DNA from 3 places in the Paenibacillus sp. FSL E2-8871 genome. Region 1 is predicted to be linked to each of the others. Evidence: riboswitches for the same ligand, from Rfam matches in the RefSeq annotation. Region 1 holds a riboswitch; each other region holds the start of a gene.

Region 1 (3,177 bases):
GCAAGGCTGAAAATTTAGATATTCGGATGGATCATTGCGGAAATGTGATTGCTAGAAGAAATGGAAAGATAGAAGGGCTCCCACCCGTTGTAATGGGCTCTCACTTGGATACGGTATACCAAGGTGGGAAGTACGATGGGGTAGTAGGTGTAACGGCTGCTTTGGAAGTGATCAAACGTCTAAACGAAAAAGGGATTGAAACGGATCATCCGATTGAAATTATCTCATTTGCCTGTGAAGAATCCTCGCGTTTTGGTATTTCAACAGTAGGCAGCAAAATAATGTCAGGGTTATTTCAGAAGGAGAAATATAGATCTTTGAAGGACAAAGACGGTATTACAATGGAAAAGGCATTTTCGCTATGTGCACTGGATTATAACAGTATTGATCAGGCGAGTAGAGAGAATGAAGAATTAAAAGCGTTTTTTGAATTACATATTGAGCAAGGTCCTGTCTTAATAAACAATAATAAAAGAATAGGAATTGTGACTGGAATTGCTGCACCCGTGAGGCTTCATATTCAAATATCAGGGAAGGCATCCCACTCTGGAACGACACCTATGAATATGAGAAAAGATGCTTTTCTGGGTGCCTCAGAAATAGCACTTGAGCTTGAGAAGGGAGCCAAACTCGAACAAGAATTTGGAACGGTTGCGACGCTAGGGGTGATAGATATCTTGAATGGCGCTATGAACGTGGTTCCGGGAGAAGTGGAAATTAAAATTGATATCAGATCTACTTCAGTGGCATCCAGGCAACGTGTGTTAGATCATTTATATCAGACGATAGCCTCAGTACAAGAGAGCAGACAACTTGAAATTGCGAGTACGGAAATCATCTCCGAGGAACCAGTCCTATTATCGGATGAGATCACTCATGTTCTAGAATCCATTTGTGAAGAGAAGGGGATATCGAGTCAACGGATGATCAGTGGTGCAGGGCATGATGCCATGAACATGAACAAACTTTGCCCAGTAGGGCTTATCTTTGTTCCTTCTGTAGATGGACTTAGTCATCATCCTAATGAATATACAGACTTGGATGATATCATTATGGGGATTGATATTTTAGAAGAAGCTGTTCTTCGTTATGCGTTTGTAAGACAAACATAATTCGTGTTGAGAAGTAAGTCCCAATGTGACATATATAAATGTTACATTGGGCTTTAGTATCTAATTTTATAATTGTTCGCAGAATTGTTGCTTTACATTAATAAATATTATATTAAAGTTAACATTGAGGTTTGTGAAAAATTTCCCATTGAAAAAAATTAAATCACAGCGGAGATAGGTCTTTTGGTGGTAGCCTATTTTTAATAGAGTATTTAGGACTAAAAATAGTAAAACAGAATATTGGTAAACCTATTGAAAAATAGGGACACAAAGCCATAGGGTCTAAATCTATTTATAGATATGACAGCCGGTTGCATGCAGTGGGAGTTTCATGCTCTTATTTTTTGATGCATATGCAGCCGTTATCATTCTGATAGCGGCTTTTTTTTTGCTCGTTTTCTAATAAAAAAACGTAATAAATCGGAAAAAGGATGATAGTACATGGATCAGACACAACCACTGAGAGTATGGAGAATGATAGGCCTCGTCATAATGGCAACGTTGATATTTTGGGGGTGCTCTTACTATTTCATAAAATGGACTGCTAACTCTTATGAGCAAGAAGCGGTTGCTGCTACATCAGAAGCTACGATACATGCGAGTAGATCGATTGGAAATATGATACAGGGTGGATTAGATTCATTAGATGGAATTGCTGATTCTATTTCGGAAATCAATTATATGGATTGGGATAAGACCAAAAAATATCTGCATCACTTTGATAAAAAATATAATTTTATTCGAATTAGCATCAACAGCCCAGATGGTAAAGCTTACGCATCAGATGGGACAATGTTTGATGTATCAGATGAAGTAGGGTTCCAAAAGGCTCTGCAGGGTATTAGCAGTATTTCTGATCCATTCTTAGATAAGATCTCCAATAAAGAAATTATCACGATCAATAGTCCACTTAAGTTTAAAGGTGAAGTGAAGGGTGCTTTATCTGCCAGCAAATATACACAGGATCTTTATGATGCTCTTGCAGTTTCCTTCTTTAAAGGTCATGGTTATTCTCAAATCATTGATCAAAAGGGACAAGTCATTATCCAATCGAAGAATCTCGAAGAGGATAAGACAATTGATAACATATTCGAAAGTATAAGTATTGATTCTAGAAATAAGAAACAACTGCAAATCTTTAAAGAGAACATAACCGCAAAAAAATCTGGAGTAGGAATATTTTGGATTAACGGAGATAGCAAAATGGTTGGTTATTCTGGCATCCAGGGGGTTGAGGACTGGTATATTCTCTCCGTGATACCGAAAGATTTGATCATGGCCAAAGCGTCTCAAATGAGTCAGGCGACTTTTCTATTATGTGTAATCATGTTTGTCTTACTATTGATCATATTTGTTAACATTCTATTAAATAAGAGCAAAATTAGGAAACAGATGGAGAGGATTGCCTTTGAGGATGAGTTAACACATCTTTCTAGAACGAATAAATTTGTTATAGATGCTCAGTATTTACTTAAAGAGAAACCGAATACAAAGTTTGCTGTGTTGCAATTTGATATTGAACAATTTAAATACATAAATGAAATTGTCGGTTTTCATGAAGGAAATAGTATTTTGATTCAAGTGGCTAATAGCTTAACAGCAAACACATTAGACGAGGATGTCATTGGACGCTTAGGGGGTGATCGTTTTATTCTTTTCACTTCGTATGACAATAAGGCGGAATTATTCATCCGTATACAAGTACTTACTGAACAAATGAGCGACTATACGTTTGGAAATGAAGAAGGTTTTAGGCTAGTGATTAATTGTGGAATTTACTGTATAGATGATCGTCAGAGCGATATCCTCACATGTATTGACCGAGCAGGAATCGCTTGTAAGTCCATTAAAGGTGGATACAAGAGCTCATGCACTTTCTTTGACGAACAATTGCTATTGCAGATACACGAAGAGCAAGACATCGTAAGAAAGATGGATGCTGCCATGACAAATGGTGAATTTATAGTATATTTACAACCTAAAATGGATCTGCGAGTGAACAGTTTTCATGGCGCTGAGGCATTGGTTCGATGGAATGATCCTCAGAAGGGACTTATATCTCCTG
Region 2 (3,177 bases), 1.4 Mb from region 1:
CTAGCCAGAAAAGCCAATCTATCTAGTACTTTCGCTTGCGCTAATTCAAACACGACTTCATTCGTGAAGCTGTCATCATTGTTTTTGTTCGTTTCCCAGTGTGTATTCGGCTGGTCATCGAGCATGTATTCCGGTTTCGTACCTGGATAGCTCCCACCGTTCACCGTTACTTTTGATACGTTTGAGTTGGGCATTCTATAAGCTTCGCTATAGGCATTTTCGTATGCTGTACCATAGCCTTTTAGCTTCGAAACCTTAGCCGCTGTTGCCTCTATTTGATGGTTCTCCAGAAGTACTTTTGCATTCTCTATATCTGCTTGAAACTGCGCGTACAGTGGATGTGACTGCACGTCTTGTTCTAAAGCCGTTAATTTCTCCACCGTATTAAATGCTGCGCTAACTTGACTCAAGGTATCATCTGTAAATAAATTTTTCATTTTAGCGGATACGGTATCTTCTTTGTAAAAAGAAAACTCAGCTGCACTCGCCCAATCTTGGTTAGCTTTTTTGAAGACAAATTTAAGTCTCTTGAAGGCTGTAGGTGCAAACTGAATCTCTACTACGTCACCTGCTCCGCCTTTATATTCTCCAGAGGATACTAGCGTATAATCGCCTGCATCCGTAGTTGAGCCATAAATATCAAATTCCTGAGCAAACCCCTTCCCCTTTGCACTGGATTGTCTTGCAGCGTATACGATTCTATTTAATTCAGTGGACTCATTGAAAACAAAGACAACCTCATTCGTAAACGTTGAACTGTTCGGTTTGCCCGTTTCCCAATGCGTACTCATATCGCCATCCATAGCCTTAGCTATAGGTGAACCTGAGTAGTTGCCACCGTTATTGGTAATGGATTTAATATTCGCAGGATTCATTCTAAAAACATCATTATAAGCGCTTAGGATAGCCTTGCCGTACAGATCAAAAGGAATAACTGACGCATTGCTGAATAGGTCAGCCTTGCTTTGTACTACAGTGTTCACTACACTTACCTTGCTTACATCACTTGCTAAAGCATAACCTGCCTCACTCGAAAAACTAGCTAACATGGCTGCCGATGTAGCGATCGCAATCATTTTTTTCATCTTTTCTACCCCCCAGATGTAATATGAATCTCTTCCGTGCCTAAAAATAGGCACAAAAAAAACTACCCCAAAAGAGTAGCTTGATTGCGTATAAAGTCGCATAAAAACTAAGACTTAATTTTTATTAAACTTTAACAAAAAGCGTAATACACTCTTTGGCAGCTGGCTGACAATAGTTATGATAACCTTAGTCCCTATAGCTTTGCGTCCCTACATTTCCATAGGTTTGCCTATGAAGTTTCGAATACATTACAAAGAGTAACATAACGCTACATCTGATCGCATGATTAATTGGTATGAAATCCGAATAGGTAATTGCAATTACTTTTTCTATCGTGATAGATATTATTTATCGACTATCCCGGAAGAGAGAGGACACTTTAGGACTGGAGGTCTACTTAACTCCCCGCACCAAACAAACGCCGGAACCAATTCCACACATCGCCCGTGATGGGAATTAATCCGAAGCCATGCTCGCCAACTGCGATTAGACCATATGCCCATTGGCCAATAGCTACTGCTCCCCCAGCAATTCGTCCTATGGCTACCGCCCCAAATGCCGTATCACCTATGGCAACAGCTCCCAACGCTTTTTCGGCTATCGCGATCGCTCCTACAGCCACTCCTGCAATGGCAATCGCCCCAGCTGCGAAGCCAAGCCAGCTAATTGCTATCGCTCCAAGGGCTAACCACATTCCTAGTGATATTGCACCCACGGATAGAACCCCTACGCTTATCGCACCTATGGAAATCAGGCCAACAGCTATATCTCCAATGGCAATTAATCCAACAGCTGTCTTCACTTGTGGCTTGCTTCCGTGACCATACCCCTGACCTGAGTATCGACCCAAATTGCTGCGAATACTTACCACCGGAAATGATGGAGACGGCCATTGATAATCAATTTCTCGTCCACCTAACCCTCTAGAATCCGCCCAGCGTGTGATGTACTTATGCCATTTCATATCCATCCCGTCCCCCTTCTCAATTACCTTAATTATACAACCCCGGGGGTTGGCTGTACTCAGACTCTGACCTGAAATTCACCTCATCCTCTAGACGGAGTTATACTCATTAGGATCACTGTTTGGGAATAGGATCAGGCTTTCCAAATAAATATCCCTGAAACAACTGATAACCACTCTGCTTAAGCCATTCAAAGTCCCCTCTAAACTCCACACCTTCTGCTAAAGGAACGGATTGGATTTCTAAAGCTTTTTCTAAAAATTGTTTAGCTATTTTCTGTTTGTTCAGATCGCTGGACACACCCTGAACATATTTCATATCCAGCTTCATGTAATGGGGTTTAAGCTCCAACAACATCTCGATCGTGCTGAAGCCCTCGCCAACATCATCTAAAGCGTATTCAAATCCCCGATCCTTGTAATATGTCAAAATAGCTTTCAAATGAGCGAGATCATCCACTTTCTCCGTCTCAACAACTTCAAAGACAAAAAGAGAGGGATCGACGCCTAATTGATTGGCCAGTTCAACGGTTGATCTTAAGCAGAACTCTGGCGCGTAGATCGACGTTGGGATAAAATTAATAAAGGTTTTTTTATTTAAGGGTGCAGCATATTTTACAGCAGTCATTCTACATAACCGGTCTAAAGCATATAAACGCCCACGATTTCGTGCCGCCGCAAAAATCTCATTAGGATAGATACGGGACCCATCTTCTTTTTTAAATCTGGATAGGAGCTCGTATGCAAAAATATCTTCCCGTACGTTCACAATCGGTTGGAAGTGACAAGTAACTAAACCCTTAGTTATAACCTCATCAATCCACTCCATATCAAGTACAGTGGGTAATTCGGATAGAGGTCTCCATGTTTGGTCATCTATACGGAATTCAACCTGCTCCGACTCCATATGGTCATTACAGAAATCTAGAAAATCCCGCACCCCAGCCTCCTTAATCGTAATCACATTTTCTTCTACCTTATGTATCGTATTACTTCTACTCAAGTGATGAATAACCTCAGGTAAAATCCTTAGATTAAGCTCACCATGAGCCTTGATTTCAAAACTCAGTTCTCTTACTACACAATGATTACATGCCACATTCATAACCCCTTTAACAATCAATTCT
Region 3 (3,177 bases), 5.8 Mb from region 1:
GAACTTCCACGTACCTGAAATTCGTTTCGCTTCTTCAATGTAACTAAAATGAAGACTAGCTTCCTTCCAATCTGATTCAGTTATATTGAAAACCTGTTCAATAAATAAATCCGATCCTTCGTTAGGCATGATGGTTGGAATTGCCTCATTCTCTTGACCAGCAGTACTAACTACCAAATGTGGGTTACCCCGTCCTAAGTCAGCTGGTGATGCAGCGACTTTGTAACGGATAATGGTTTGATTGGAAACTTGTCGAACGGATTCGATTTGAATGCTTGGGTATTGCTTAACTCCCGTATCAATTGTATCTCCTGCTTTATGATTAGATTGTAAGGGAATATTCCGATCACTGTAAAAAATGAGATTCCGTGCTTCAAACCTGTAGTCCTTTTTATCATCCTTTAATGTATCAGGTGTCTCATATACTCCAATGAGTTTCTGGCTTTCAGGATCGTATTCTAAATAACCGTATACCTTTGCCTTGGCACCGGATTCACTAGTCATAGTGTTTTCTTCTGTAGCAAATCCAGTATATTGGGATAGATCAGATTTAGTATCAAGTGATAACAGCATTTTCATTTTTTCTCCGTCAGTTACAACACCGTTCAAATTCATTGTTACTCCTGAACTGGAAGCTTGAAGATTATACTGTTGACCGATGCCATTATTTAATGCATTGCTCACACTTCGACCACCAATTTTATCCCAATTAATCGTCATACTAGCGAATACAGGAATGGCTACAAGTAAGAGGCAAGAGAAGACAATACTGATAGGAATAACCTTTTTATTAGACCTAGGAGTATTCTGGGAGGAATGCAGATTTCTTTGACGTGTATATGCCTCTTGTTCTATGGCAGTCCACATCAAATCATAATCCGGTCGGGGAATATGTTTATCTTTTTCAATATAGAGACTCATTACTATTCAGCTCCTTTAGTTGGGTTCCACCCATTCTATTTAGTATTTTAAGTCCCTTGTTCAGTCTGGATTTTACAGTTCCTTCGGGTATGCTCATAACTTTAGAGATCTCGGGTACAGTCAATTCGTTTATAAAACGAAGGACTACTACCATTCTGATTTTGTCGGAAAGCTGACTGTATAACCCTTGTAATTCTTTTTTAGTTTCCTGTCGATCCAAACGTTTTTCTACAGGGTTTGATTCCTCAGACCTGGATAGTAAATAATTACGTACTTCTTTCATCCACCCCGTCTTACGCCTTTTGATCACACTGTTGCACTCATTCGAAGCAATTCGTAAAATCCAAGCTTTCAAGTTTCTTACCTTCGACTTATCCGCTAAGATAACTTTTACAAATACCTCTTGGGAAATATCCTCCGCATCTGCCTGATTTTTCATTAAGTAGTAACAAAAATAATATACTTGTTCTTTATAGAGCTCGAAAATTTCCCGGTCACTCATTTTGCTGCACCCCCTGTCTTTGCTGTTCTCATTAATAAGACTTATAAGCGTATGTAATCGTTCATTTTTCATTTTGATTGTAGTATTTCTTCTGAGTATCATAGCGAATTCGAATGGAAGATAAGTCGTTTACAGGTAATTATAACCATGATAAAATTAGCGGTGGGACATGCGTCCGTAATCTATTAAAACTAATTGAATGTCCGCGTTAAAGGTAAAATCATCGAAAGATGATGACACAAAGCCATGGGTCTAAAGCCTTTCGACAGAAGGAAATGATCGCCAGGCCGCCATAGGGATGTCTTATGAAGCATAAAGGATAGCTCTAAGAATATGTAGTCTATTTTGAGCTCTTTTATTATTTCGACCTATACGGCGTTACATTATCGCAAGGGGCCGAAAGGGGAAGTACATGAACAGTTTTTTCAAAACAATAGGTACTAGTTTGGCAGTAGGTGCTTTATTGCTGTCCGGAACGATCGGATGGATGTCTAATCCAGGAGTAGTGTCAGCAGCTACCTCAACAGTAGTAACCGCGGATCAGATGATCAGCAAAGTAACGGCAGCCTCCAAAGCAATAAAGAATTTCCATCTGGATGTGACCAAAAAACAGGATATTCAAAGCGGCGGGGTGCGTATCAGCAACACCAACACTCTGAAGCTGGATATCAACCGTCTGCCGAATTTTGCCGCAGCAGGCACTGTCGCTAGTAGTCTTTTAGAAACATCGTACAGTCTATATGCCAATGACAAGGAGTTTTACTATCTTGTAGACGGAAGTGAACTGATCGATGAATCTGAAGATGAAGGTTACGACGATGACGGGGAGCCAATCGATCCTGATGCACAATATTGGCTTGGACTGGAGAAAACGGAATGGGATGCCTTTTACTCTAAAGGCCAATACGATCCTGTTTTCATGCTTGATTCGGTCAAAAGTTATAAAAAATCCATGAAAGTCAGCACTGCTGGCGCACAAACAGTCTTACAATTCACGGTAACCGATCCGACAGCAGCTAAGGGGATAATCAAACTCTATGACCAGGAGAACCTCTGGGATGGAGAGACAGTTCAACCCAAAAGTGTAACGTGGAAATTATTCGTCAATACTAAGACCTGGCAAACGGAAAAGCTGACAGTCGATCTGAGTTATGTGCTGGTAAGTGATGGAGCCAAAGATACATACACCACGAAAATCGAAGCTAAATATTCCAAAAATAATAAAGGTGCAGCCATTGTAAAACCGGCCGAACTAGAATAATAAGGACGATTCATAACGAGCGAAAAGCGCTGTTCAGCGGAACAGCGCTTTTTGTTGTATCCAACAGCAGTTCTTTATTAGTTGACAAGAATAAATCATTGCTGTAATTTATATGTATGCGCATGTATATAATAATTTATCTAAATATAATTTAATGAAAGTTGGGAAAAAGATGATAGCACTAGACACAGCATTAACTTTTCGCAGAGGGCTGACATTAAAAAACCGAGTGGTTATGGCTCCAATGACCACACGAATGAGCTTTTATGACGGTGTAGTAACACAAGATGAATTGAAATACTATTCGCTAAGAACGGGCGAAGTAGGTGCGGTCATCACTGCGGCAGCAAATGTACAAGAGGGTGGAAAAGGATGGGAAGGTGAACTTAGTGTTTCCTCCGATGAATTTATTCCTAGCCTTAGCCGATTAGCATCTACTATTAAACGAAATGGAACAAAAGCTATTTTACAGCTATTCCATGCAGGAAGAATG

The links. A riboswitch is a leader RNA that binds a small molecule or an ion and turns the genes downstream of it on or off. The one in region 1 is predicted to bind cyclic di-GMP.
Region 2: linked by a shared signal. The riboswitch ahead of NYE25_RS20195 (NPCBM/NEW2 domain-containing protein) and the one ahead of NYE25_RS26195 (bifunctional diguanylate cyclase/phosphodiesterase) in region 1 are both predicted to bind cyclic di-GMP.
Region 3: linked by a shared signal. The riboswitch ahead of NYE25_RS00415 (DUF6612 family protein) and the one ahead of NYE25_RS26195 (bifunctional diguanylate cyclase/phosphodiesterase) in region 1 are both predicted to bind cyclic di-GMP.

What each region holds. Positions count from the first base shown of each region.
Region 1 is NZ_JBBOBV010000001.1:5,839,647-5,842,823, forward strand. It holds gene NYE25_RS26190 (Zn-dependent hydrolase) at 1-1,112, shown strand, start outside; cyclic di-GMP riboswitch class I at 1,345-1,431, shown strand; gene NYE25_RS26195 (bifunctional diguanylate cyclase/phosphodiesterase) at 1,554-3,177, shown strand, end outside.
Region 2 is NZ_JBBOBV010000001.1:4,457,556-4,460,732, forward strand. It holds gene NYE25_RS20195 (NPCBM/NEW2 domain-containing protein) at 1-1,085, opposite strand, end outside; cyclic di-GMP riboswitch class I at 1,240-1,326, opposite strand; gene NYE25_RS20200 (hypothetical protein) at 1,484-2,056, opposite strand; gene NYE25_RS20205 (EAL domain-containing protein) at 2,166-3,155, opposite strand.
Region 3 is NZ_JBBOBV010000001.1:75,637-78,813, forward strand. It holds gene NYE25_RS00405 (DUF4179 domain-containing protein) at 1-921, opposite strand, end outside; gene NYE25_RS00410 (RNA polymerase sigma factor) at 905-1,423, opposite strand; cyclic di-GMP riboswitch class I at 1,627-1,718, shown strand; gene NYE25_RS00415 (DUF6612 family protein) at 1,836-2,684, shown strand; gene NYE25_RS00420 (NADH-dependent flavin oxidoreductase) at 2,797-3,177, shown strand, end outside.